Regions from separate parts of the Streptomyces sp. NPDC001858 genome, predicted to be linked through region 1. Evidence: riboswitches for the same ligand, from Rfam matches in the RefSeq annotation. Region 1 holds a riboswitch; each other region holds the start of a gene.
What was found. A riboswitch is a leader RNA that binds a small molecule or an ion and turns the genes downstream of it on or off. The one in region 1 is predicted to bind cyclic di-AMP.
Positions count from the first base shown of each region.

Region 2: another riboswitch for cyclic di-AMP. It lies ahead of ACWCPF_RS32035 (C40 family peptidase); the one in region 1 lies ahead of ACWCPF_RS08520 (transglycosylase family protein).
Region 3: another riboswitch for cyclic di-AMP. It lies ahead of ACWCPF_RS28415 (M23 family metallopeptidase); the one in region 1 lies ahead of ACWCPF_RS08520 (transglycosylase family protein).

Region 1 is NZ_JBSFEV010000004.1:408,033-415,232, forward strand. It holds gene ACWCPF_RS08510 (cytochrome P450 family protein) at 1-708, shown strand, start outside; gene ACWCPF_RS08515 (LysM peptidoglycan-binding domain-containing protein) at 898-1,965, shown strand; cyclic di-AMP (ydaO/yuaA leader) riboswitch at 2,172-2,341, shown strand; gene ACWCPF_RS08520 (transglycosylase family protein) at 2,345-3,043, shown strand; gene eno (phosphopyruvate hydratase) at 3,448-4,734, shown strand; gene ACWCPF_RS08530 (FtsB family cell division protein) at 4,851-5,327, shown strand; gene ACWCPF_RS08535 (DUF501 domain-containing protein) at 5,417-5,941, shown strand; gene ACWCPF_RS08540 (Ppx/GppA phosphatase family protein) at 6,069-7,019, shown strand; gene ACWCPF_RS08545 (hypothetical protein) at 7,177-7,200, opposite strand, start outside.
Region 2 is NZ_JBSFEV010000029.1:71,042-78,241, reverse strand. It holds gene ACWCPF_RS32045 (ATP-dependent Clp protease proteolytic subunit) at 1-610, shown strand, start outside; gene ACWCPF_RS32040 (hypothetical protein) at 618-923, shown strand; cyclic di-AMP (ydaO/yuaA leader) riboswitch at 1,328-1,498, shown strand; gene ACWCPF_RS32035 (C40 family peptidase) at 1,502-1,975, shown strand; gene ACWCPF_RS32030 (ATP-binding protein) at 2,128-2,631, opposite strand; gene ACWCPF_RS32025 (helix-turn-helix domain-containing protein) at 2,845-3,705, shown strand; gene ACWCPF_RS32020 (DUF397 domain-containing protein) at 3,715-3,948, shown strand; gene ACWCPF_RS32015 (8-amino-7-oxononanoate synthase) at 4,028-5,155, opposite strand; gene bioB (biotin synthase BioB) at 5,305-6,507, shown strand; gene ACWCPF_RS32005 (adenosylmethionine--8-amino-7-oxononanoate transaminase) at 6,500-7,200, shown strand, end outside.
Region 3 is NZ_JBSFEV010000023.1:120,151-127,350, forward strand. It holds gene ACWCPF_RS28400 (DNA gyrase/topoisomerase IV subunit A) at 1-524, opposite strand, end outside; gene ACWCPF_RS28405 (M16 family metallopeptidase) at 794-2,143, shown strand; gene ACWCPF_RS28410 (M16 family metallopeptidase) at 2,140-3,528, shown strand; cyclic di-AMP (ydaO/yuaA leader) riboswitch at 3,774-3,942, shown strand; gene ACWCPF_RS28415 (M23 family metallopeptidase) at 3,954-4,697, shown strand; gene ACWCPF_RS28420 (GntR family transcriptional regulator) at 4,886-5,581, shown strand; gene ACWCPF_RS28425 (HPr family phosphocarrier protein) at 5,731-6,012, opposite strand; gene ACWCPF_RS28430 (bifunctional acetate--CoA ligase family protein/GNAT family N-acetyltransferase) at 6,192-7,200, shown strand, end outside.

The sequences.
Region 1 (7,200 bases):
GCGCGGTCGGTGAAGAAGATGCGCGGCTATCTGCTGGAGCTCATCCACCGCAAGCGCGCGGAGCTGCCGGCCGAGCCCGCGCCCGGCGAGGACCTCATCTCCGGCCTCATCCGCGCCTCCGACCACGGCGAGCACCTCACCGAGAACGAGGCCGCGGCCATGGCCTTCATCCTCCTGTTCGCGGGCTTCGAGACGACCGTCAACCTCATCGGGAACGGCACCTACGCCCTCCTCACCCACCCCGAGCAGCGCGAACGTCTCCAGCGGTCGCTGACCGAGGACGACGGCGACCGCACCCTCCTGGAGACCGGCGTCGAGGAACTGCTGCGCTACGACGGCCCCGTGGAGCTCGCCACCTGGCGGTTCGCGACCGAGCCGCTCAGCCTCGGCGGGCAGGACATCGCGCCGGGCGACCCCGTCCTCGTCGTCCTGGCGGCCGCCGACCGCGATCCGGCCCGCTTCGCCGACCCCGACCGCCTCGACCTGTCCCGCCGTGACAATCAACACCTCGGCTACGGCCACGGCCTCCACTACTGCCTGGGCGCTCCGCTGGCCCGGCTGGAGGGCCAGACCGCGCTGGCCGCGCTGCTCACCCGGCTGCCCGACCTCCGACTGGCCGTGGACCCGGCCCAGTTGAGATGGCGTGGCGGGCTCATCATGCGCGGGCTGCGGACGCTTCCGGTCGAGTTCAGTTCCGTGCGTATCTGATCGGATGTCAGCCGTAGTGTGACCGTGCGGCGAAGCAAAGGTGACCGACCCTCAACTCTGTGATCTTCACGTGATCTGCGCGGCATGAACTTGTGACAAGTGATCGTATGCCGATACGTTCACTCGTCAGCGCGATATGTCAGTCGCACGCGTCGCGCCGGTTACTGCTGTCCAGAGAAAGGCCCTCGCATGCTCTCCGGGAACGGTCGTCATCGTCGCCCCCGTCAGGCTCCGGCCCTCCTCGTCGCGGCCGGAGTGACCGGGTCCGCCATCGCCATCCCGCTGCTGGCCGCCTCCGGCGCGAGCGCCGCCGAGGGCACGGTGTGGGACAAGGTGGCGCAGTGCGAGACCGGCGGCTCGTGGAGCGCCGACAAGGGCGGCGAGCACGGCGGCCTGAGCCTCACCCAGAAGGAATGGGAGACGTACGGCGGGCTCGACTACGCGGCGAGCGCCGATCTGGCCAGCCGCAACCAGCAGATCGCCGTGGCGCAGAAGCTGCTCGCCGCCGAGAACATCGGCGCGTGGGGCACCTGCGGGCTGACCTCCGGACTCACCCAGGAGAACGGCGCGCTGGCCGTGGACACCGGCGTGGCGGACGACTCGTCCGACTCGTCTTCGTCGTCCGGATTGTCCGACCTGTCCAAGGGGCTGGGCGGCGACTCCTCGGATTCCTCCGGCTCTTCGGGCTCCTCGGACGCTTCGGGCTCGTCGAGCGCCGACAGCGGTTCGGCGGGATCGCCGGAGTCGCCCGACTCGTCCGCTGATTCCTCCGGTTCGCCCACGACGTCCCCTTCGTCTCCTTCATCTCCTTCGTCCCCCTCGTCCTCCGTCACGGGCGACCCCGCCGGGACCGACGGCTCCCCCTCGTCGGCCTCGGGTGCGGGCGATTCGGGCGACTCGGGCAATTCGGTCCAGGAGGCGGGCTCTTGGAGCCTCGTCGACACCGGCTCGCTCGGCTCCGGCAAGCACCGCGGCGCGACCGCCGACGAGAGCGCGGCCCCCACGACGAAGAGCGCCACCGACACGGCCGACACCGCTGCGGCCGACACCGCCGTGAGCGCTCTCTCCGCCGCTTCCGCCGGCCGGCACGCCGCGGTCACCTATGTGGTGCAGGAAGGCGACTCCCTTGCCTCCATCGCCGACTCCCTTGACATCGACGGCGGATGGCGGGCCCTCTACGCCGAGAACCGGGACCTCATCGGCGCCGACCCGAACGGCATCGCCCCCGGTCAGACCCTCGACACGGCGGTCCAATAGGGCAGGAACGCACCGAAAAACGCCGGGAGTTCACGTCATACTTCGCTCCAGAATGTCCGGTTTGGTGAAAGTGTGGGATGAGTCTCAGAAGCCCTGATCGTCTTTGAAATTCCGCGGATCGCGTGGCTACGGTCAAGGCCGCTCGGCAATCCGAGCCCCGGTCGTCGCAACGCCGAGTCCTGCCAGTGGCCGCCCGGGAACAGTCGTCGCGTCAAGCGCCGTAGGCAGGAGCGGGGGACCCAAGGTAAGCGCCGGAACCAGCGGTTGACGCCGGATCCGGCTTGGGGTGAAGCCACGCCTCCCACGGAGGAGTGGCCGGGCAACTCACACGGCCCGAACCCGACAGCTCACCTCGCAGGCGTCGGTGAGGGGATCCACCATGCTGTTTTCCGTCAAGGGCAAGCACCGCCGTCCGTCCAGGGCCACCCGCGTCGCCGCGCTGGCCGGCGTCACCGGTGTCGCCATCGCCGCCCCGCTGATGGCGGCCGGCAACGCCTCCGCCGCCACCGCCGCCGAGTGGGACGCGGTCGCCCAGTGCGAGTCCGGCGGCAACTGGTCCATCAACACCGGCAACGGCTACTACGGCGGCCTGCAGTTCTCCGCCTCCACCTGGGCCGCGTACGGCGGTACGCAGTACGCCGCGCAGGCCGACCAGGCCTCCAAGGCGCAGCAGATAACCGTCGCCGAGAAGGTCCTCGCGGGCCAGGGCAAGGGCGCCTGGCCGGTCTGCGGCACGGGCCTGTCCAACGCCGCCTACAACGGCGGCAGCGCCGACTCCGCCGCCTCCGGCTCCAGCTCCTCCAGCTCGTCGAGCAGCGCCGACACCCGTTCGACCGAGGAGCAGAGCGCCTCCCGCTCGGCCGAGCGTCCGGCCGCATCCAAGACGGTCACCACCCCGACCGGCAAGAAGGTCGAGAAGGGCGACGGCGAGTACAAGGTCGTCAAGGGCGACACCCTCAGCTCCATCGCCGAGCAGCACAAGGTCGCCGGCGGCTGGCAGAAGCTGTTCGAGCTGAACAAGGACATCGTCGACGACGCCGACCTCATCTTCCCGGGCCAGCAGCTGCACCTGAAGTGAGCTCCGGCTCCTGGACCGAGCTCCGGCTCCTGAAGTGACACCCGGCTCCCGGGGAAGTCACAGCGCCCTCACAGGCGAGGTCGGCACACTGAAGACCTCGTGAGGGTCCCCCCGTCCCCACGGGCTCCCCGCTCCGGTGCGTGTTCCCCCGTACGCACCGGAGCGGGGTTTCTCTTTGCCTGCCTCCCCTGCCCGCTTCGTTCGCCAGTTGGCAACTTCCTGTTGGTCTTTGGCGACCGCTCCCTTTGTTCCGTGTGTGAACAATGGGTACGGTCAGTTTGTCCACGGGACGGTCGGTCGGCTGCCGACGCCCCGAAGGCGGTTAGGCTCTAGTCGCAAGGCTCGGCGCGGGCCCATCGCGGCCCACCCGCCCCGCACAACCAGCGTCACATCCCAAGAAGGAGATGCTCGTGCCGTCCATCGACGTCGTCGTAGCCCGGGAAATCCTGGACTCCCGAGGCAACCCCACGGTCGAGGTCGAGGTCGGCCTCGACGACGGCAGCACGGGTCGTGCCGCCGTTCCGTCCGGCGCCTCCACCGGTGCCTTCGAGGCCATCGAGCTTCGCGACGGTGACCCCAACCGCTACCACGGCAAGGGTGTCGAGAAGGCCGTCCTCGCCGTCATCGAGCAGATCGGCCCGGAGCTCGTCGGCTACGACGCCACCGAGCAGCGCCTGATCGACCAGGCCATGTTCGACCTGGACGCCACCGACAACAAGGGCTCCCTGGGCGCCAACGCCATCCTCGGCGTCTCGCTCGCCGTGGCCCACGCCGCCTCCGAGGCCAGCGACCTGCCGCTGTTCCGCTACCTGGGCGGCCCCAACGCGCACCTGCTGCCGGTGCCGATGATGAACATCCTGAACGGCGGCTCGCACGCCGATTCCAACGTGGACATCCAGGAGTTCATGATCGCCCCGATCGGCGCGGAGTCCTTCTCCGAGGCCCTGCGCTGGGGCGCCGAGGTCTACCACACCCTCAAGAAGGTGCTGAAGACCAAGGGCCTGTCCACCGGCCTCGGCGACGAGGGCGGTTTCGCCCCGAACCTGGAGTCCAACCGCGCCGCCCTCGACCTCATCGTCGAGGCCATCAAGCAGGCCGGTTACGTCCCCGGCGAGCAGATCGCGCTTGCGCTCGACGTCGCCGCGTCCGAGTTCTACAAGGACGGCAAGTACGAGTTCGAGGGCAAGTCCCGCTCGGCCGCCGAGATGACCGAGTACTACGAGGAGCTCGTCTCCGCGTACCCGCTGGTCTCCATCGAGGACCCGCTGTACGAGGACGACTGGGCCGGCTGGAACGTCATCACCGAGCGGCTGGGCGACAAGGTCCAGATCGTCGGCGACGACCTCTTCGTCACCAACCCCGAGCGCCTGGCCCGCGGCATCGAGGAGGGCTCCGCGAACGCCCTGCTCGTCAAGGTGAACCAGATCGGCTCGCTGACCGAGACCCTGGACGCCGTCGAGCTCGCCCAGCGCAACGGCTTCAAGTGCATGATGTCCCACCGCTCCGGCGAGACCGAGGACGTCACCATCGCCGACCTCGCCGTCGCCGTGAACTGCGGTCAGATCAAGACCGGCGCCCCGGCCCGCTCGGACCGCGTCGCCAAGTACAACCAGCTGCTGCGCATCGAGGAGATCCTCGACGACGCCGCCGTGTACGCCGGCCGCAGCGCGTTCCCGCGCTTCAAGGGCTGAGCTTCAAGGGCTGACCCATCGCTTCGTAAGAGGCGTCGTACGTACGTCCCCGTATCCGGTCCCGTACCGTGTGCGGGGACGTACGCACGTGTGAGAGCGGGAGGCGGGGAAGACCGATGGCCGTGAAGGACCGGGACCGTTTCTCCACCGCGACCAGGATCAAGCTGCTCGGCGAGCAGACCGCGGCCCGGGTCTACCGCTCCCAGACCAAGCGCCAGGCCCGCCGCTCCCGCCTCACCGGCCGTGCGGCCCTGCTGGCGCTGGTCCTGTGCACGCTGATCGTGGCCCTGGCCTACCCGATGCGCCAGTACGTCTCCCAGCGCGCCGACATCGCCGCCCTGGAACGCGAGAAGCAGCAGGCCAGCGAGCGCGTCGAGCAACTGCGCGACCTCAAGGCACGCTGGCAGGACGACGCCTACGCCGAGCAGCAGATCCGGCTGCGGCTGCACTACGTCCTGCCCGGCGAGACCGGTTACGTCGTGATCGACCCGGACGCGGCCAAGCAGTCGCGCGCCGACCTCGGGGCGGCCGACCGCCCCTGGTACGCGAATGTCTGGGACGGCGTCGACAAGTCGGACGCCGCCTCCCCGTGACAGCAGCGGCACCAGTGACAGCAGCGACACCAGCGATATCAGCGACACCAGTGACAGCATTGAACTGACAGAGGGATTTTCGTACCGGCATGGAAACTGCCCCGCCGACCACCCCGCGCACCGAGCCCACCGACGCGGACGTCGAGGCCTTCAAGCAGCAGCTCGGACGCCCGCCGCGCGGCCTGCGCGCGATCGCGCACCGCTGCCCGTGCGGACAGCCGGACGTCGTCGAGACCGCGCCGCGCCTGCCCGACGGCACGCCCTTCCCGACGCTGTACTACCTGACGTGCCCGAAGGCCAACTCGGCGATCGGCACGCTGGAGGCCAACGGCGTGATGAAGGAGATGACGGATCGGCTGACGACCGACCCGGAGCTCGCCGCCGCCTACCGCGCGGCGCACGAGGACTACATCCGGCGCCGCGACGAGATCGAGGAGCTGAAGAACTTCCCCAGCGCGGGCGGCATGCCGGACCGGGTGAAGTGCCTGCATGTGCTGGTCGCGCACTCGCTGGCCGCCGGGCCGGGCGTGAATCCGCTCGGGGACGAGGCGCTGGCGATGCTGCCGGAGTGGTGGCGCAAGGGGGCTTGCGTGACGCTCGCCTCCGACGCGTGAGCGTCCCGTCTCCGGGGGCTGCCGCCCCCAGGCCCCCGCTTCGGCCTGAACGGCCTCGTCCTCAAACGCCGGACGGGCTGGAGATGCCGGCCGGCGCTGACAAGTTCCGCAAGTTCGGAGGACCCACATGACCCGCGTCGCCGCCATCGACTGCGGTACGAACTCCATTCGTCTTCTCGTCGCCGATGTCGACCCGGAGACCGGGGAGCTCGTCGACCTGGACCGGCGCATGATCATCGTCCGCCTCGGGCAGGGGGTGGACCGCACCGGGCGGCTCGCTCCCGAGGCGCTGGAGCGGACCTTCGCGGCCTGCCGGGAGTACGCGGCCGTCATCAAGGAGCACGGCGTGGAGCGGTTGCGCTTCGTCGCCACCTCCGCCTCCCGGGACGCGGAGAACCGCGACGACTTCGTGCGCGGGGTGCTCGACATCCTGGGCGTCGAACCCGAGGTCGTCACCGGCGATCAGGAGGCCGAGTTCTCCTTCACCGGGGCCACCAGGGAGCTCACGGGCCGCGAGGACCTCGTCAAGCCCTACCTGGTGGTGGACATCGGCGGCGGCTCGACGGAGTTCGTCGTGGGCGACGAGCACGTGCGCGCCGCGCGCTCGGTCGACGTCGGCTGTGTGCGGATGACCGAACGGCACCTGGTCGTGGACGGGGAGATCAGCGACCCGCCCGCGCAGGAGCAGATCGCGGCGATGCGCGCCGACATCGAGGCCGCGCTCGACCTCGCCGAGGAGACGGTCCCGCTGCGCGAGGCGCGCACCCTGGTCGGTCTGGCCGGCTCGGTCACCACGATCTCGGCGATCGCTCAGCACCTCCCCGCGTACGACTCGGCGGCCATCCACCACTCCCGGGTCTCCCACGACAAGGTCCGCGAGATCACCGAGTGGCTGCTGCGCTCCACCCACGCCGAGCGCGCGGCGGTCCCCTCGATGCACCCGGGCCGGGTGGACGTGATCGCGGCGGGCGCGCTGGTCCTGCTGTCGATCATGGAGCGGATCGGCGCGGAGGAGGTTGTGGTGAGCGAGCACGACATCCTCGACGGCATCGCCTTCAAGGTGGCGGAGGGCGTCTAGGCGGGTCGGGCGAAGTCGGCTGCGCTTTGAAGGGGCGCGGGGAACTGCGCGACCGGCCACGACGGCGCCGCAGCGGAACGACGGCACATCGCGGCACATCGCGGCACTTCCGGCGGAGCGCTCAGGCCGGCGGCTGAGCCTCTGTCAGGCCCAGGGATCACTCCGCGGTCCAGACGACCGC
Region 2 (7,200 bases), on a different contig from region 1:
CCTGCCCGAGTTCACCGAGCGCACGAGCTTCGGGACGCGGACCATGGATCCGTACTCGAAGCTGCTGGAGGAGCGGATCGTCTTCCTCGGGACACCGATCGACGACATCTCGGCGAACGACGTGATGGCGCAGCTCATGTACCTGGAGCACCAGGACCCGGACCGGGACATCGCGCTGTACATCAACTCCCCCGGCGGCTCGTTCAGCGCGCTGACGGCCCTCTACGACACGATCCGTTACGTCGCCTGCGACGTGGAGACGACCTGTCTGGGCCGGGCGGACTCGTCCGCCGCGGTGCTGCTCGCGGCCGGCACACCGGGCAAACGGTTCGCGCTGCCGGGGGCGCGGATGACGATCCGCCAGCCGTCGCTGCCCGGGCCCGTCGAGGGCCAGACCAGCGATCTCGCGATCCAGGCGGAGGAACTGGCCCGCGTCCGGGCGAGCCTGGAGGCGATGCTCGTCCGGCACACCGGACGGACGCCGGAGCAGGTGACCGAGGACATCGAGCGGGACAAGATCCTCACCGCCCCGGAAGCCCTGGAGTACGGCCTGGTGGACGCGGTCATCCCGAGCCGCAGGCCCTCGGCCGGCCCGCAGGGCGGGAGGTGAGCCGCCGATGGTGCCCGAACTGCCGCCGCTGCCCGCCCTGACGCGCGCCGAGGCCGAGTTGATCGACGGTTACCTGGACGTGGTCGACCTGCTCGGCCGGATCAATCCCGCCCACCACGGGGACACGTACCGCTCGCTGCGCGCGGCCCAGGCGCTGGTGGCCAAGGCGACCGCGCTGCGCGACGCGCTGACGCTGATGCACCAGCGGGGCGAGAGCGAGTTCCACGCGCCGACGCTCGCGCGGGCGCTGCGCGTCCTGGACGGGGAGCGCCGAACGGCGCGCGTCACGGTGCCTCCGCTCTCCGACAGTTGACCCGAACCCCGACCCGGCGGCCGGAGCGGACCGCGCTCCGGTCCGGGCGGCGCGCGCCCCGAACGCGGCGTCCGGACCGGAGTTGAAACGGACCAGACGGGTTACCCCTGTTCGGCGTAGAGGCCGTTGCTTTTTCGCGCTCGCCGAAGTTGCGCGAAAGCACCTTTTTCGGGCGGAACAAAAGACTCCGCCGCTGGTCCGGGGCCCTTTGGCATCCTTGACACCTGATCGGCCATCAGGGTGTCCACCCGAACGGGTGAGTGGTGAGTAACCCCACAAATCCCCGGTTCCGTTGGGATTTTCGGACACGAGTGAGCCAAGATCCCTGACTGACGACAAGCCCCCGCCACAGCGGCGGGGCGGTCCGGGCGGACGCCGAGTCCTGCCGCCGCCCGGATGCCCGGTCGACAGAAGTGCATCGGCAGGAGTGGAGGACCCGAGCAAGACGGGTCGCCGGCACGGTCACGCCATGACCGGGCCGAGCAGCCCTTGGGGTGAAGCCGCAGTCGCGGCCGGGCAACTTTGTCAGCCCGAATCCGACAGGTCATCCTTCACAGGCGGCTGACGAAGGGTTGCGCATGACTGCGCTCAATCGTGTCCCGTCGCTCATGGCCCGGGCCGGTACGGCCTCGGCGTTCGCCATCGCCGCCGTGGGCGGCACGGTCGTGGTCCCGGGGCTCGCCTCGGACGCCGCGGCCGCCACACCGGCGACGAAGGCGCTCCAGATCGCGGCCTCCAAGAAGGGCGCTCCGTACAAGTACGGGGCGACCGGGCCGAAGCGGTTCGACTGCTCGGGGCTCACGCTGTACTCGTACAAGAAGGCGGGCAAGAGCCTGCCTCGGACGGCGGCCCAGCAGTACAACAAGACCAAGCACATCACGGCGTCGAGCCGCAAGGCAGGCGACCTGGTCTTCTTCCACTCGGGTTCGAGCGTGTACCACGTCGGGATCTACGCGGGTAACGGCAAGATCTGGCACTCGCCGAAGACAGGAGACGTGGTGAAGCTGCAGAAGATCTGGACTAAGAGCGTCTGGTACGGGCGGGTCCGCTAGGCGCTCCGCTGGAGGCGCCGCGATAGGTCGTGGTTTTGCTGCGGCGGCGTCGTGGCTGGTCGCGCCCGCGCGGCGGAGCCGCAGATGTCAGCGCCTCGCGCCCCTTTGGGGCGCTGGGCCTCCCGGGGCGGTGGTGGCGTCCTGACGCGCTGTCATCGTCCCGGGATCTCGCCCTCCGCCGGGGCCTGTCTCGCCGGGGCCGGGGCCGCGAGGGCTCCGGCCACCGGCTCCGGCGCCGCGGCCGTCCACGGGAGCTCGACGGTGACCGTCTTGCCGCCCTCCCGGGTGGGCCGCACTCTGAGCCTGCCGCCGCACTCCGCGGTCAGCCAGCGAATGATCACCATGCCTCGGCCGTTGTCCTGCTGGACGGCGGCCGGCAGTCGTTTGGGGAAGCGCGGGTGGCTGTCGGTGACACCGATGCGCAAGTGTTCGTCACGGTCGAGGACGAGGTCCACCGTGAAGGTGGGTGACTGCCCGAAGGTGTGCTGTACGGCGTTGGTGGTCAGTTCCGAGACGATCAGCCGGATGGTGTCGGCCGCCTCCGCGTCCGCCGGCAGACCCCATTCTCCGAGGGTGCCGGCCACGAAACCGCGGGCTGTGGAGACCGAGGCGGGATCGCTCGGCAGAGTGACGGATGCTTCCAGGTGATCTGCCATGGCGACGTCGTCCCTTTCCCACGGGACCGGGGTCCGACACGGAGCGGATGGTTCGAGTACGGTCCCGGACTGGTGCTTCTTCGCCAGACTGCCATTACCGCGCCGGTCACGGGTGGCGATCCACCAAGATATGCATATATCTGTCGCTCAATGCGGTGAACTCTGCGACGGCAGAGCGTATTTGGACGGCCCGTAAGGAGTAAGGAGGAGCCCATGCAGCACGGACCCGCGGTGCGCCGCCGGAAGCTGGGCGCCGAACTGCGCAATCTGCGCGCCCACGCGGGCCTCACCAGTGGTGAGGCCGCCCGGCTCGTGGGCTGGCACCAGTCCAAGGTGAGCCGCATCGAGACGGGCACCAGTGGGTCAAAACCGGCCGATGTGCGGTTACTCCTCGACGCCTACGGGGTGGTCGATCCGCAACTGCGCGAGCTGATGCTGGCGTTGGCCGGCGACGACGGCAGCGGCGGCCGGGACCACTGGTGGCACGCCTACCGCGGGGTGCTGCCGCCCACCTACCGGGACTTCATCAGCCTGGAGTCCCAGGCGAGCGCGATGCGCACACTGGAGACGAGTGTGGTACCGGGGCTGTTGCAGACTCCCGAGTACGCCCGTGCGGTGACCAGGGCCGCGGTGGAGGGCGTCACCGAGGATCAGCTCGACACGCTGGTCGAGGTGCGACTGGCCCGGCAGGACGTGCTGCGCGCGCGGCCGCCGCTGGAGCTGAGCGCGGTCCTTGACGAGGCGGTGCTGCGGCGGGAGGTGGGCGGTCCCGAGGTGATGGCGCAGCAGCTCGGTCGGCTCGTGGAGGCCGCGCGGCTGCCCCAAGTGCGGCTGCAGGTCCTTCCGTTCGCCGCCGGGGCGCATATCGGCGTAACCGGGCCTTTCGTTATCTTCTCATTTTCGCGCACTTCTGATCTGGATGTGGTTGTTCTCGACCACTTGACGAGTAGCCTCTATCTCGAACGGAAAGAACACCTCGAGGCCTACACCGAGGCCTTCAACGCCCTTCGGGCGCATGCCCTTTCGCCCGGGGACTCATCGGATTACATCGCCGCGATAGCAGGCGGCGCGTAAGGAGGCACCATGTCCGCAGTACCGCGGAACGTACCTTCCCGTACCGATCCCGACCAGCTCCCGGATGTGCGGTGGCTGCGCAGCAGCTACAGCACGGGAGCGAACAACTGCGTCGAGACGGCCCGGCCGGCCACCGGCCCCTGGGCCGGTCTGCTCGCCGTACGCGACTCCAAGGACCCGGCCGGGCCCGCCCTGCTCTTCTCCCCCGAGAGCTGGACGGGTTTCACGGCCGCGTTGCGCTGACCGCACCGCAGTAGTCGGCGCACCCTCAGCGGCGACCGACCCACCGGTCAGCGGCGACCCACGGCCGTGTGACGCCGACTCATGGTCGCGTCTCGCCGATCACCCGTACAGCGCGTTCCAGCTCGGCCCCGGAGAGGTCCGCCCGGGCGGTCAGCCTGAGGCGTGAGATGCCGTCGGGCACGGAGGGAGGACGGAAGCAGCCCACGGCCAGGCCTGCCGACCGGCAGTCCGCCGCCCACTGCACGGCCTCCTCCGGGGACGGTGCACGCACGGAGACGACCGCGGCGTCCGGACGCACCGCTTCCAGGCCCGCGGCCGTCAGGCGCGCGTACAGCTCGCCCGCCACCGCACGCGCGCGTGGCGCCCGCCGCGGCTCCCTGCGCAGCAGCCGGAGCGCCGCCAGCGCCGCGCCCGCCGCCGCCGGCGCCAGTCCCGTGTCGAAGATGAACGTGCGGGCCGCGTTCACCAGGTGGTCGATCACGCGCGCGGGACCCAGCACGGCCCCGCCCTGGCTGCCGAGCGACTTGGACAGCGTGACCGTGACGACGACGTCGTCGGCGCCCGCCAGACCCGCCGCGTACGGGGCGCCCTGTCCGCCGTCCCCGAGCACGCCGAGGCCGTGGGCGTCGTCCACGACGAGTGCGGCGCCGTGCTCCCGGCAGGCGGCCGCGAGGGCGGCCAGCGGGGCGGCGTCGCCGTCGACCGAGAAGACGGTGTCGGAGACGGCCACGGCCGGTCCGTCGTGGGTGGCGAGCGCTTTGCGCACCGCGTCCGGGTCGGCGTGCCCGACGACCTGGGTCGCGCCGCGGGCCAGCCGGCAGCCGTCGATGAGCGAGGCGTGGTTGCCCGCGTCGGAGACGATCAGCGAGCCGTGCGGGGCCAGCGCGGTGACCGCGGCGAGATTGGCCGCGTACCCGGAGGAGAAGACCAGAGCCGCCTCGAACCCGCAGTGCTCGGCGAGCTCCCGCTCCAGCTCGCCGTGCAGCTCCGTGGTGCCGGTGACGAGCCGGGAGCCGGTCGCGCCGCCGCCCCAGGCCCGGGCGGCCGCCACGGCCCCCTCGACGACCTCGGGATGGCGGGCCAGGCCCAGGTAGTCGTTGCTCGCGAGATCGAGGAGCGGCGAGTCGGCGGGGCGGGGCCGCAGCGTCCGGACGAGTCCGGCCCGGCGGCGCAGCTCCGCCTGCTCGTCGATCCAGCCGAACGCCATGGGTCCTCCGGGGGATTTTGTAGGTAGCGGACAGACCCTAGCGGCCCGGCCGCCCACCCACGGTGTGGCAATACCCACACGTCGAACCGGGTGTGTTGTGCGATCCCTACCTTGGCCCGGAGGAGGTCCGTAGGACAGGATCGGCTCTCATGGACCTGCTGAACACGCTGGTGGACAAGGGGCTTCGGCGCGAGCTGCCGACCCGCGAGGAAGCGCTGGCCGTCCTCGCCACTTCCGACGACGACGTGCTCGATGTGGTGGCCGCGGCCGGCAAGGTGCGCCGGCAGTGGTTCGGGCGCCGGGTGAAGCTCAACTACCTCGTCAACCTCAAGTCGGGGCTGTGCCCCGAGGACTGCTCCTACTGCTCCCAGCGGCTGGGCTCCACGGCCGGGATCCTCAAGTACACCTGGCTCAAGCCGGACGAGGCCTCGAAGGCCGCGGCGGCGGGACTCGCGGGCGGGGCCAAGCGGGTCTGCCTGGTGGCGTCCGGGCGCGGGCCGACGGACCGGGACGTGGACCGGGTCGCGGGCACCATCAAGGCGATCAAGGACCAGAACGAGGGCGTCGAGGTGTGCGCCTGTCTGGGGCTGCTCTCCGACGGCCAGGCGGAGCGGCTGCGCGAGGCGGGCGCCGACGCCTACAACCACAACCTGAACACCTCCGAGTCGACCTACGGCGAGATCACCACGACGCACACGTACGCCGATCGGGTGGACACGGTCCAGAAGGCGCACGCGGCCGGTCTGTCGGCGTGCTCGGGGCTGATCGCCGGCATGGGCGAGTCGGACGAGGACCTGGTGGACGTCGTCTTCTCGCTGCGCGAGCTGGACCCGGACTCGGTGCCGGTCAACTTCCTCATCCCGGTCGACGGCACCCCGCTGGCCAAGGAGTGGAACCTCACCCCGCAGCGCTGTCTGCGGATCCTGGCGATGGTGCGGTTCGTGTGCCCGGACGTCGAGGTGCGCATCGCGGGCGGCCGTGAGGTCCATCTGCGCACGATGCAGCCGCTCGCCCTGCACCTGGCCAACTCGATCTTCCTCGGCGACTACCTCACGACCGAGGGCCAGGCCGGCAAGGCCGACCTGGAGATGATCGCGGACGCCGGGTTCGAGGTGGAGGGCGCGGGGCAGGTCACGCTGCCGGAGCACCGGGTCACGGCGGAGGCGGGCGGCGGCTGCGGGTCGCACGCCGACGCCGGGTGCGGATCGCACGAAGGGGGCGGCTGCGGGTCGCACGCGGGCGGCGGTCTGTGCGGGACGGCCGCTGCCGCGCCGGCCGCGAGCGAGCCCCGAACCGACCTGGTCGCCGTGCGCCGTCGGGGCGCCGGCACCGATCTCGCGCCCAATGCCTGAGCTGCCCCTCTTCGACGTCCCGGAGCTGCTGGCGCTGGACCGGCGGCACGTCTGGCATCCGTACGGGCCGATGCCCGGCCGGGTGGACCCGCTCGTCGTGGAGTCGGCGAGCGGGGTCCGGCTGCGGATCGCCGACAGCTCGGGCTCGCGTGAGCTGGTCGACGGGATGTCGTCCTGGTGGTCGGCGATCCACGGCTACCGCCACCCGGTGCTCGACGAGGCCGTGCGCGAGCAGTTGGGCCGGATGAGTCATGTGATGTTCGGCGGGCTCACCCATGAGCCCGCCGTCCGGCTGGCGAAGCTCCTTGTCGACATGTCGCCCGAGGGTCTGGAGCATGTCTTCCTGGCCGACTCGGGGTCGGTGTCGGTCGAGGTCGCGGTGAAGATGTGCCTGCAGTACTGGCGTTCGCTGGGCCGTCCGGGCAAGCAGCGGCTGCTGACCTGGCGCGGCGGCTACCACGGCGACACCTGGCAGCCGATGTCAGTGTGCGACCCCGAGGGCGGGATGCACGACCTGTGGACCGGGGTGCTGCCCCGCCAGGTCTTCGTGGACCCGCCCCCGGCGGAGTACGAGGAGGCGTACGCCGACGTGCTGCGGGCGGCGATCGAGCGGCACGCCGACGAACTGGCCGCGGTCATCGTGGAGCCGGTGGTGCAGGGGGCCGGCGGGATGCGGTTCCACTCCCCCGCCTA
Region 3 (7,200 bases), on a different contig from region 1:
AAGGCGGCGGGCAGTGCCACCGGCTCCTGCTCCTGGCCGTCGTAGTTCGGCGTGAAGTCGACCGTGTCCTCGTCGATCGACTCCGTCATCAGGCTCGTCGCCTGGGCCTGGCGGCACTCGGTGTACCGCATGGCGGCCGGCGGGTCGTCGTTGCCCAGCGAACCGAAGTTGCCGTGGCCGTCGACCAGCGGCACACGCATGGAGAAGGGCTGGGCCATGCGCACCAGGGCGTCGTAGATCGACGCGTCGCCGTGCGGGTGCAGCTTGCCCATGACCTCGCCGATGACGCGGGCGCACTTCACATAGCCGCGATCCGGGCGCAGGCCCATCTCGTTCATCTGGTAGACGATGCGGCGATGCACCGGCTTCAGGCCGTCACGGGCGTCCGGCAGGGCGCGGGAATAGATGACCGAGTACGCGTACTCGAGGAAGGAGCCCTGCATCTCGTCGACGACGTCGATGTCGAGGATCCGCTCCTCGTACGAGTCGTCGGGCGGCGGGGTCTTCGTGCTGCGGCGGGCCATCGCTGCCGGCTCCTTGCTGGGGCGTGACGGGATCTGACGCGGACCATTGTGGACCGTGGCAGTGACAGCGCGGGCGTGGACCCGGCGTCGGCGGTCCGGCCCCGCACGCGGAGGCACCTCCTCCACGGCTGCCCGCAGGCTACGCGATCTCGCTCTCGGCGTATGTCGCCCGGGAACTTCGCGGACCGTCCGCACGCTTGCATACAGTGGCAGGACCGGCAGGAAAACCGCGGTTTCGACGACCGCGTCCGCGATCGGAAGGGACGTACATGCCCATGGGTCACACCGCCACAGCCCAGGCAGGCTCCGGGGGCCTGACAGCGACCGAGCACCGCCTGGCCAACGGCCTGCGCGTGGTGCTCTCGGAGGACCACCTGACCCCCGTCGCGGCGGTGTGCCTCTGGTACGACGTGGGCTCGCGCCACGAAGTCAAGGGGCGTACCGGCCTTGCTCACCTTTTCGAGCACCTGATGTTCCAGGGCTCCGGCCAGGTCAAGGGCAACGGCCACTTCGAACTGGTCCAGGGCGCGGGCGGCTCGCTCAACGGCACCACCAGCTTCGAGCGCACCAACTACTTCGAGACCATGCCCACCCACCAGCTGGAGCTCGCCCTCTGGCTGGAGGCCGACCGCATGGGCTCCCTGCTCACCGCCCTCGACGACGAGTCGATGGAGAACCAGCGCGACGTCGTCAAGAACGAGCGCCGCCAGCGCTACGACAACGTCCCCTACGGCACCGCGTTCGAGAAGCTGACCGCTCTCGCCTACCCGGACGGCCACCCCTACCACCACACGCCGATCGGCTCGATGGCCGACCTGGACGCGGCGACCCTGGAGGACGCGCGAGCGTTCTTCCGCACGTACTACGCGCCCAACAACGCGGTCCTGTCCGTGGTCGGCGACATCGACCCGGCGCAGACCCTCGCCTGGGTCGAGAAGTACTTCGGCTCCATCCCCGGCCACGACGGCAAGCCCGCTCCGCGCGACGGCGCGCTGCCCGAGGTCATCGGCGAGCAGCTGCGCGAGATCGTCGAGGAGGAGGTGCCGGCCCGCGCCCTGATGGCCGCCTACCGGCTGCCCGAGGACGGCACGCGTGCGTGCGACGCCGTCGACCTGGCGCTCACCGTCCTCGGCGGCGGCGAGTCCTCCCGGCTCTACAACCGCCTGGTGCGCCGTGACCGGACGGCCGTGGCGGCCGGGTTCGGCCTGCTGCGGCTCGCCGGGGCCCCCTCCCTGGGCTGGCTGGACGTGAAGACGTCCGGGGACGTCGAGGTGCCCGTCATCGAGGCCGCGATCGACGAGGAGCTCGCCCGGTTCGCCGCGGAGGGCCCCACGGCCGAGGAGATGGAGCGCGCCCAGGCCCAGTTGGAGCGCGAGTGGCTCGACCGGCTCGGCACGGTCGCCGGCCGCGCGGACGAACTGTGCCGGTACGCCGTCCTGTTCGGCGACCCGCAGCTCGCCCTGACCGCCGTCCAGCGGGTGCTGGACGTCACGCCCGAGGAGGTGCAGGAGATCGCCAAGGCCCGTCTGCGCCCCGACAACCGCGCGGTGCTCGTCTACGAGCCGACCGCCGCCGAAGCCCCCGCCGACCAGGACGAGAACGAGGAGGCGGCCCGGTGACCGAGCTCGCCACGATGGACTTCCACCCCCAGCCCCGGGCCGGCGAGGCCAAGCCGTGGGCTTTCCCGGCGCCCGAGCGGGCCGCGCTGGCCAATGGGCTGACGGTCCTGCACTGCCACCGCCCCGGCCAGCAGGTCGTCGCCGTCGAGATCCTCCTCGACGCGCCGCTGGACGCCGAACCGGCGGACCTGGACGGCGTCGCCACGATCATGGCGCGCGCGTTCTCCGAGGGCACCGACAAGCACTCCGCCGAGGAGTTCGCCGCCGAACTGGAGCGCTGCGGGGCCACGCTGGACGCGCACGCCGACCACCCCGGCGTCCGGCTCAGCCTCGAAGTGCCGGCCTCGCGCCTGCCCAAGGGCCTCGGCCTCCTCGCCGACGCCCTGAGGGCGCCCGCGTTCGCCGACAGCGAGGTCGAGCGCCTCGTCCGCAACCGGCTGGACGAGATCCCGCACGAGCTGGCCAACCCCTCCCGGCGGGCCGCCAAGGAGCTCTCCAAGGAGCTGTTCCCCGCCACCGCGCGCATGTCCCGCCCGCGCCAGGGCACGGCGGAGACGGTCGAGAAGATCGACTCCGCGGCGGTGCGCGCCTTCTACGAGAAGCACGTCCGCCCCGCCACGGCCACCGCCGTGGTCGTCGGCGACCTCACCGGCATCGACCTGGACGCGCTGCTGAGCGACACCCTGGGCGCCTGGACGGGCTCCTCGGCCCAGCCGCGGCCGGTGCCTCCGGTGACCGCCGACGACACCGGCCGGGTCGTCATCGTGGACCGTCCCGGTGCCGTCCAGACGCAGCTGCTGCTCGGCCGTATCGGCGCCGACCGGCACGACCGCGTGTGGCCCGCTCAGGTGCTCGGCACGTACTGCCTCGGCGGCACCCTCACCTCCCGCCTGGACCGCGTCCTGCGCGAGGAGAAGGGCTACACCTACGGCGTCCGCGCCTTCGGGCAGGTCCTGCGGTCCGCCCCGGACGGCTCCGGCGCCGCGATGCTCGCCATCAGCGGCTCCGTGGACACCCCGAACACCGGTCCCGCCCTCGAGGACCTCTGGAAGGTGCTGCGCACCCTCGCCGCCGAGGGGCTGACCGACGCCGAGCGTGACGTCGCCGTGCAGAACCTGGTCGGGGTGGCCCCGCTGAAGTTCGAGACCGCGGCGGCCGTCGCGGGCACGCTGGCCGACCAGGTCGAGCAGCACCTGCCCGACGACTTCCAGGCGACGCTGTACCAGCAGCTCGCCGCGACGGGCACCGTGGAGGCCACCGCGGCGGCCGTGAACGCCTTCCCGGTGGACCGGTTGGTGACCGTCCTCGTGGGCGACGCGGCCCAGATCAAGGCGCCGGTCGAGGCCCTCGGCATCGGCGAGGTGAAGGTCGTGTCCGCGGAGTAGGCGGAGTAGTCCGCTGAGGAGGCCGCGAAGCGGTTCGCAGAGCGGACCGGCAACGGCACGCGCGTGTAGGGGCCCTGGTCGACGCAAGCGTCACCAGGGCCGCTAGATGTCCGAATTGGGGCGGAGGTTGCCTGTCTGCCCTGTGGGATGCGCTACAAAAACCGGGATTCGTTTGAGGATTGAAACCGGCCCCGCTTAGCTTCGTGCGGACTGTTCGTCAGGCAGTGCGCCGCAGCCGCGGCACCGGACAGTCATCGCCGAGTCCCCTACGGCGCGAGCCAGGGGAGCCGGGGACCCACGTGTGTGAAGTCCCTGGGGTGAATCGGGCGCCCGCGCGAGTCGCGAGGGGGTCCGTAGGAGACCTTCCTGCTCCGAACCCGTCAGCTAACCCGGTAGGCGAGAGGGAAGGAAAGGACACCCCTGACTTGGCGATCACCTACGCCACCGGGAAGCACCGTCGGCCCAGCCGGATGCAGCGGACCACCGTTCGCGCGGCGGGCGTCGCGGCGCTCACCACCACCGGTGTCATGGCCACCGTCGCCGCCACGCCGGCCCTCGCCGCCGAGCCCACGCCCGAGCAGACCGGGCTGATCCCCGTGGTCACGGTCGGCGAGTCCGTCGCCGAGCAGCTCGACGACCAGGTCGCCGTGCAGAAGCACGCCGCGTTCGAGAAGGCCTCCCGCGAGGCCGCCGCCAAGAAGGCCGTGGAGGAGCGCGAGGCACGCGTGCGTGCCGCCCGCGAGGCCGAGCGCAAGCGCCTGAACACCTTCGTGCTGCCGATCACCAGCTCCTACGTGTCCACCGGCTACCACGCCAGCAGCTCCCTGTGGTCCTCCGGCAGCCACACCGGCGTCGACTTCCACGCGGCCAGCGGCACCACCGTGCACGCGGTCGGCCTGGGTACCGTGGTCGAGGCCGGCTGGGGCGGGTCGTACGGCTACCAGGTCGTGATCAAGATGATCGACGGGACGTACACCCAGTACGGTCACCTGTCGTCCATCGAGGTGTCGGTGGGCCAGCAGGTCACCCCGGGCCAGCGGATCGCCCTGTCCGGCGCGACCGGCAACGTCACCGGCGCGCATCTGCACTTCGAGGCCCGCACCACCGCCGAGTACGGCTCGGACATCGACCCGGTCTCCTACCTCCGCCAGCACGGCGTGAACATCTGACGACGTACGGCGACAGATCGTTCGGCCCCGGCCCTCCCGGCCGGGGCTTTCGTCGTTTTCGAGATCCCGCTGTCCAAAAAATATCCACGGATTCCAGTCCGCCATCGGAAATTCCCGCTGATTGCAATAGAGTCACGGAACACACGTCAATCGTCGACGTTTCACGGGGATTAAGGCGGAGGTCCGTCATGCGTATTCCGGCGCACTCGGTGTGCACGGCCGTCCGGGACGACATCGTCGCGGGTGTCTACGAGCGCGGCAGCCGCCTCACGGAGGAACTCCTCGCTCGCCGCTACGGCGTTTCCCGTGTGCCCGTCCGGGAGGCGCTGCGCACGCTGGAGGCGGAAGGCTTCGTGGTCACGCGCCGCCACGCGGGCGCGTGCGTCGCCGAGCCGACCGAGCAGGAGGCCGCGGACCTGCTGGAGATGCGCATGCTGCTGGAGCCGCTCGGCGCCTCCCGGGCCGCCCAGCGGCGCACCGAGGCCCATCTGAAGGTGCTGCGCGGTCTCGTCCGGCTGGGCCAGGAGCGGGCCAGGAGGGGCAACAGCGAGGATCTGCGCTCCCTGGGGGGCTGGTTCCACGAGACGCTCGCCCAGGCCTCCGGAAGCCAGGCCCTGACCTCGATGCTCACCCAGCTGCGCCACAAGATCGCCTGGATGTACGTGGTGGACGCCCCGGCCGACCCGGTGGAGTCCTGGGGGGAGCACGGCGCGATCGTGGACGCGGTGGCGCGCGGCGACGGGGAGCGCGCGCGTGCGGTCACGGCGCTGCACACCGAGCGGGCGACGGCCGCGCACCGGCTGCGCTTTTCCGGCGGCGCCGAGCGCGTCGACCGTGTGAGGACTTCGCAACCTCCCGTAAACATGACGGGTCTGCGGCATTAACACGAGGGCCGTATACAAAGAGGAGTGAATTCGTGGGGCGCTATTTCTGCTGCCCATGAGCGGGAAATTCAAAGGGCTCGCCCGACAATTCGGACGAGCCCTTCGGTGTTGCGTGACGACGTATTTACTGCAGCGCGCCGTCAGCGTTTTCAGACAGTCTCGGGGAGCTCCTCGAGACCTTCGGCGACCAGCTTCGCGAGCCGGTCGAGGGCAGCGTCCGCGCCCTCGGCCTCGGACGCGAGGACGATCTCCTCGCCGCCCTTGGCGCCCAGGCCGAGGACGGCCAGCATGGAGGCCGCGTTGACGGGGTTGCCGTCGGCCTTGGCGATCGTCACGGGGATGCCTGCGGCCGTGGCGGCCCGGACGAAGATGGAAGCGGGGCGGGCGTGAAGGCCCTCGGCCCAGCCGACGTTGACGCGGCGCTCAGCCATGTGATGCTGCCCTTCAGTGTCTCAGGTTGTCTAGACCAGTGTTCCACACGTGAAGCGTGGGAGGGCGGGACCGTGCGGTCCCGTCCCGACGTGGTCGTCGGATCGCGGCCTCGATCCGACGTGCGTCCTCCACAGACTGCCTCGCGCCGTTGTCGTACGCGAGCCGTACTCTGGGCCCCATGCAGAGCGCGTCGGACCGGCACGAGTACCCCGCCCACTGGGAGGCCGACGTGGTGCTGCGCGACGGCGGCACCGCACGCATCCGCCCCATCACCGTTGATGACGCCGAGCGCCTGGTCAGCTTCTACGAGCAGGTCTCGGACGAGTCGAAGTACTACCGCTTCTTCGCGCCCTACCCGCGCCTGTCCGCAAAGGACGTCCACCGCTTCACGCACCACGACTTTGTGGACCGGGTGGGACTCGCGGCCACCATCGGCGGCGAGTTCATCGCAACCGTACGCTATGACCGGATTGGCGCCGACGGCATGGCCGCCTCCGCGCCCGCCGACGAGGCCGAGGTCGCCTTCCTCGTCCAGGACGCGCATCAGGGGCGCGGTGTCGCCTCCGCGCTCCTCGAACACATCGCCGCCGTGGCGCGCGAGCGGGACATCCGCCGCTTCGCCGCCGAGGTGCTCCCCGCCAACACCAAGATGATCAAGGTGTTCACGGACGCCGGCTACACCCAGCAGCGCCACTTCGAGGACGGCGTCGTCCGTCTGGAGTTCGACCTCGAACCCACCGAGCGCTCCGTCGCCGTGCAGCGCGCGCGGGAGCAGCGCGCCGAGGCCCACTCCGTGGGACGGCTGCTGGCGCCCGGCTCCGTGGCTGTCGTCGGCGCCGGCCGCACCCCGGGCGGCGTGGGCCGGAGTGTCCTCGGCAACCTCCGGGAGGCCGGCTTCACCGGCCGCCTGTACGCCGTGAACAAGGCCTTCCCCGCGGACCTGAAGGAACTCGACTCGGCGCCCGCCCACCGCTCGGTGCGCGACATAGCGGAACCCGTCGACCTCGCGGTGCTCGCCGTCCCGGCCGAGCAGGTGCCCGAGGCCGTCGCCGAGTGCGGCGAGCACGGCGTGCAGGGGCTCGTCGTCCTGTCCGCCGGTTACGCGGAGAGCGGTCCCGAAGGGCGCGAGCGCCAGCGCGAACTCGTCCGGCACGCGCGCGCGTACGGGATGCGGATCATCGGCCCCA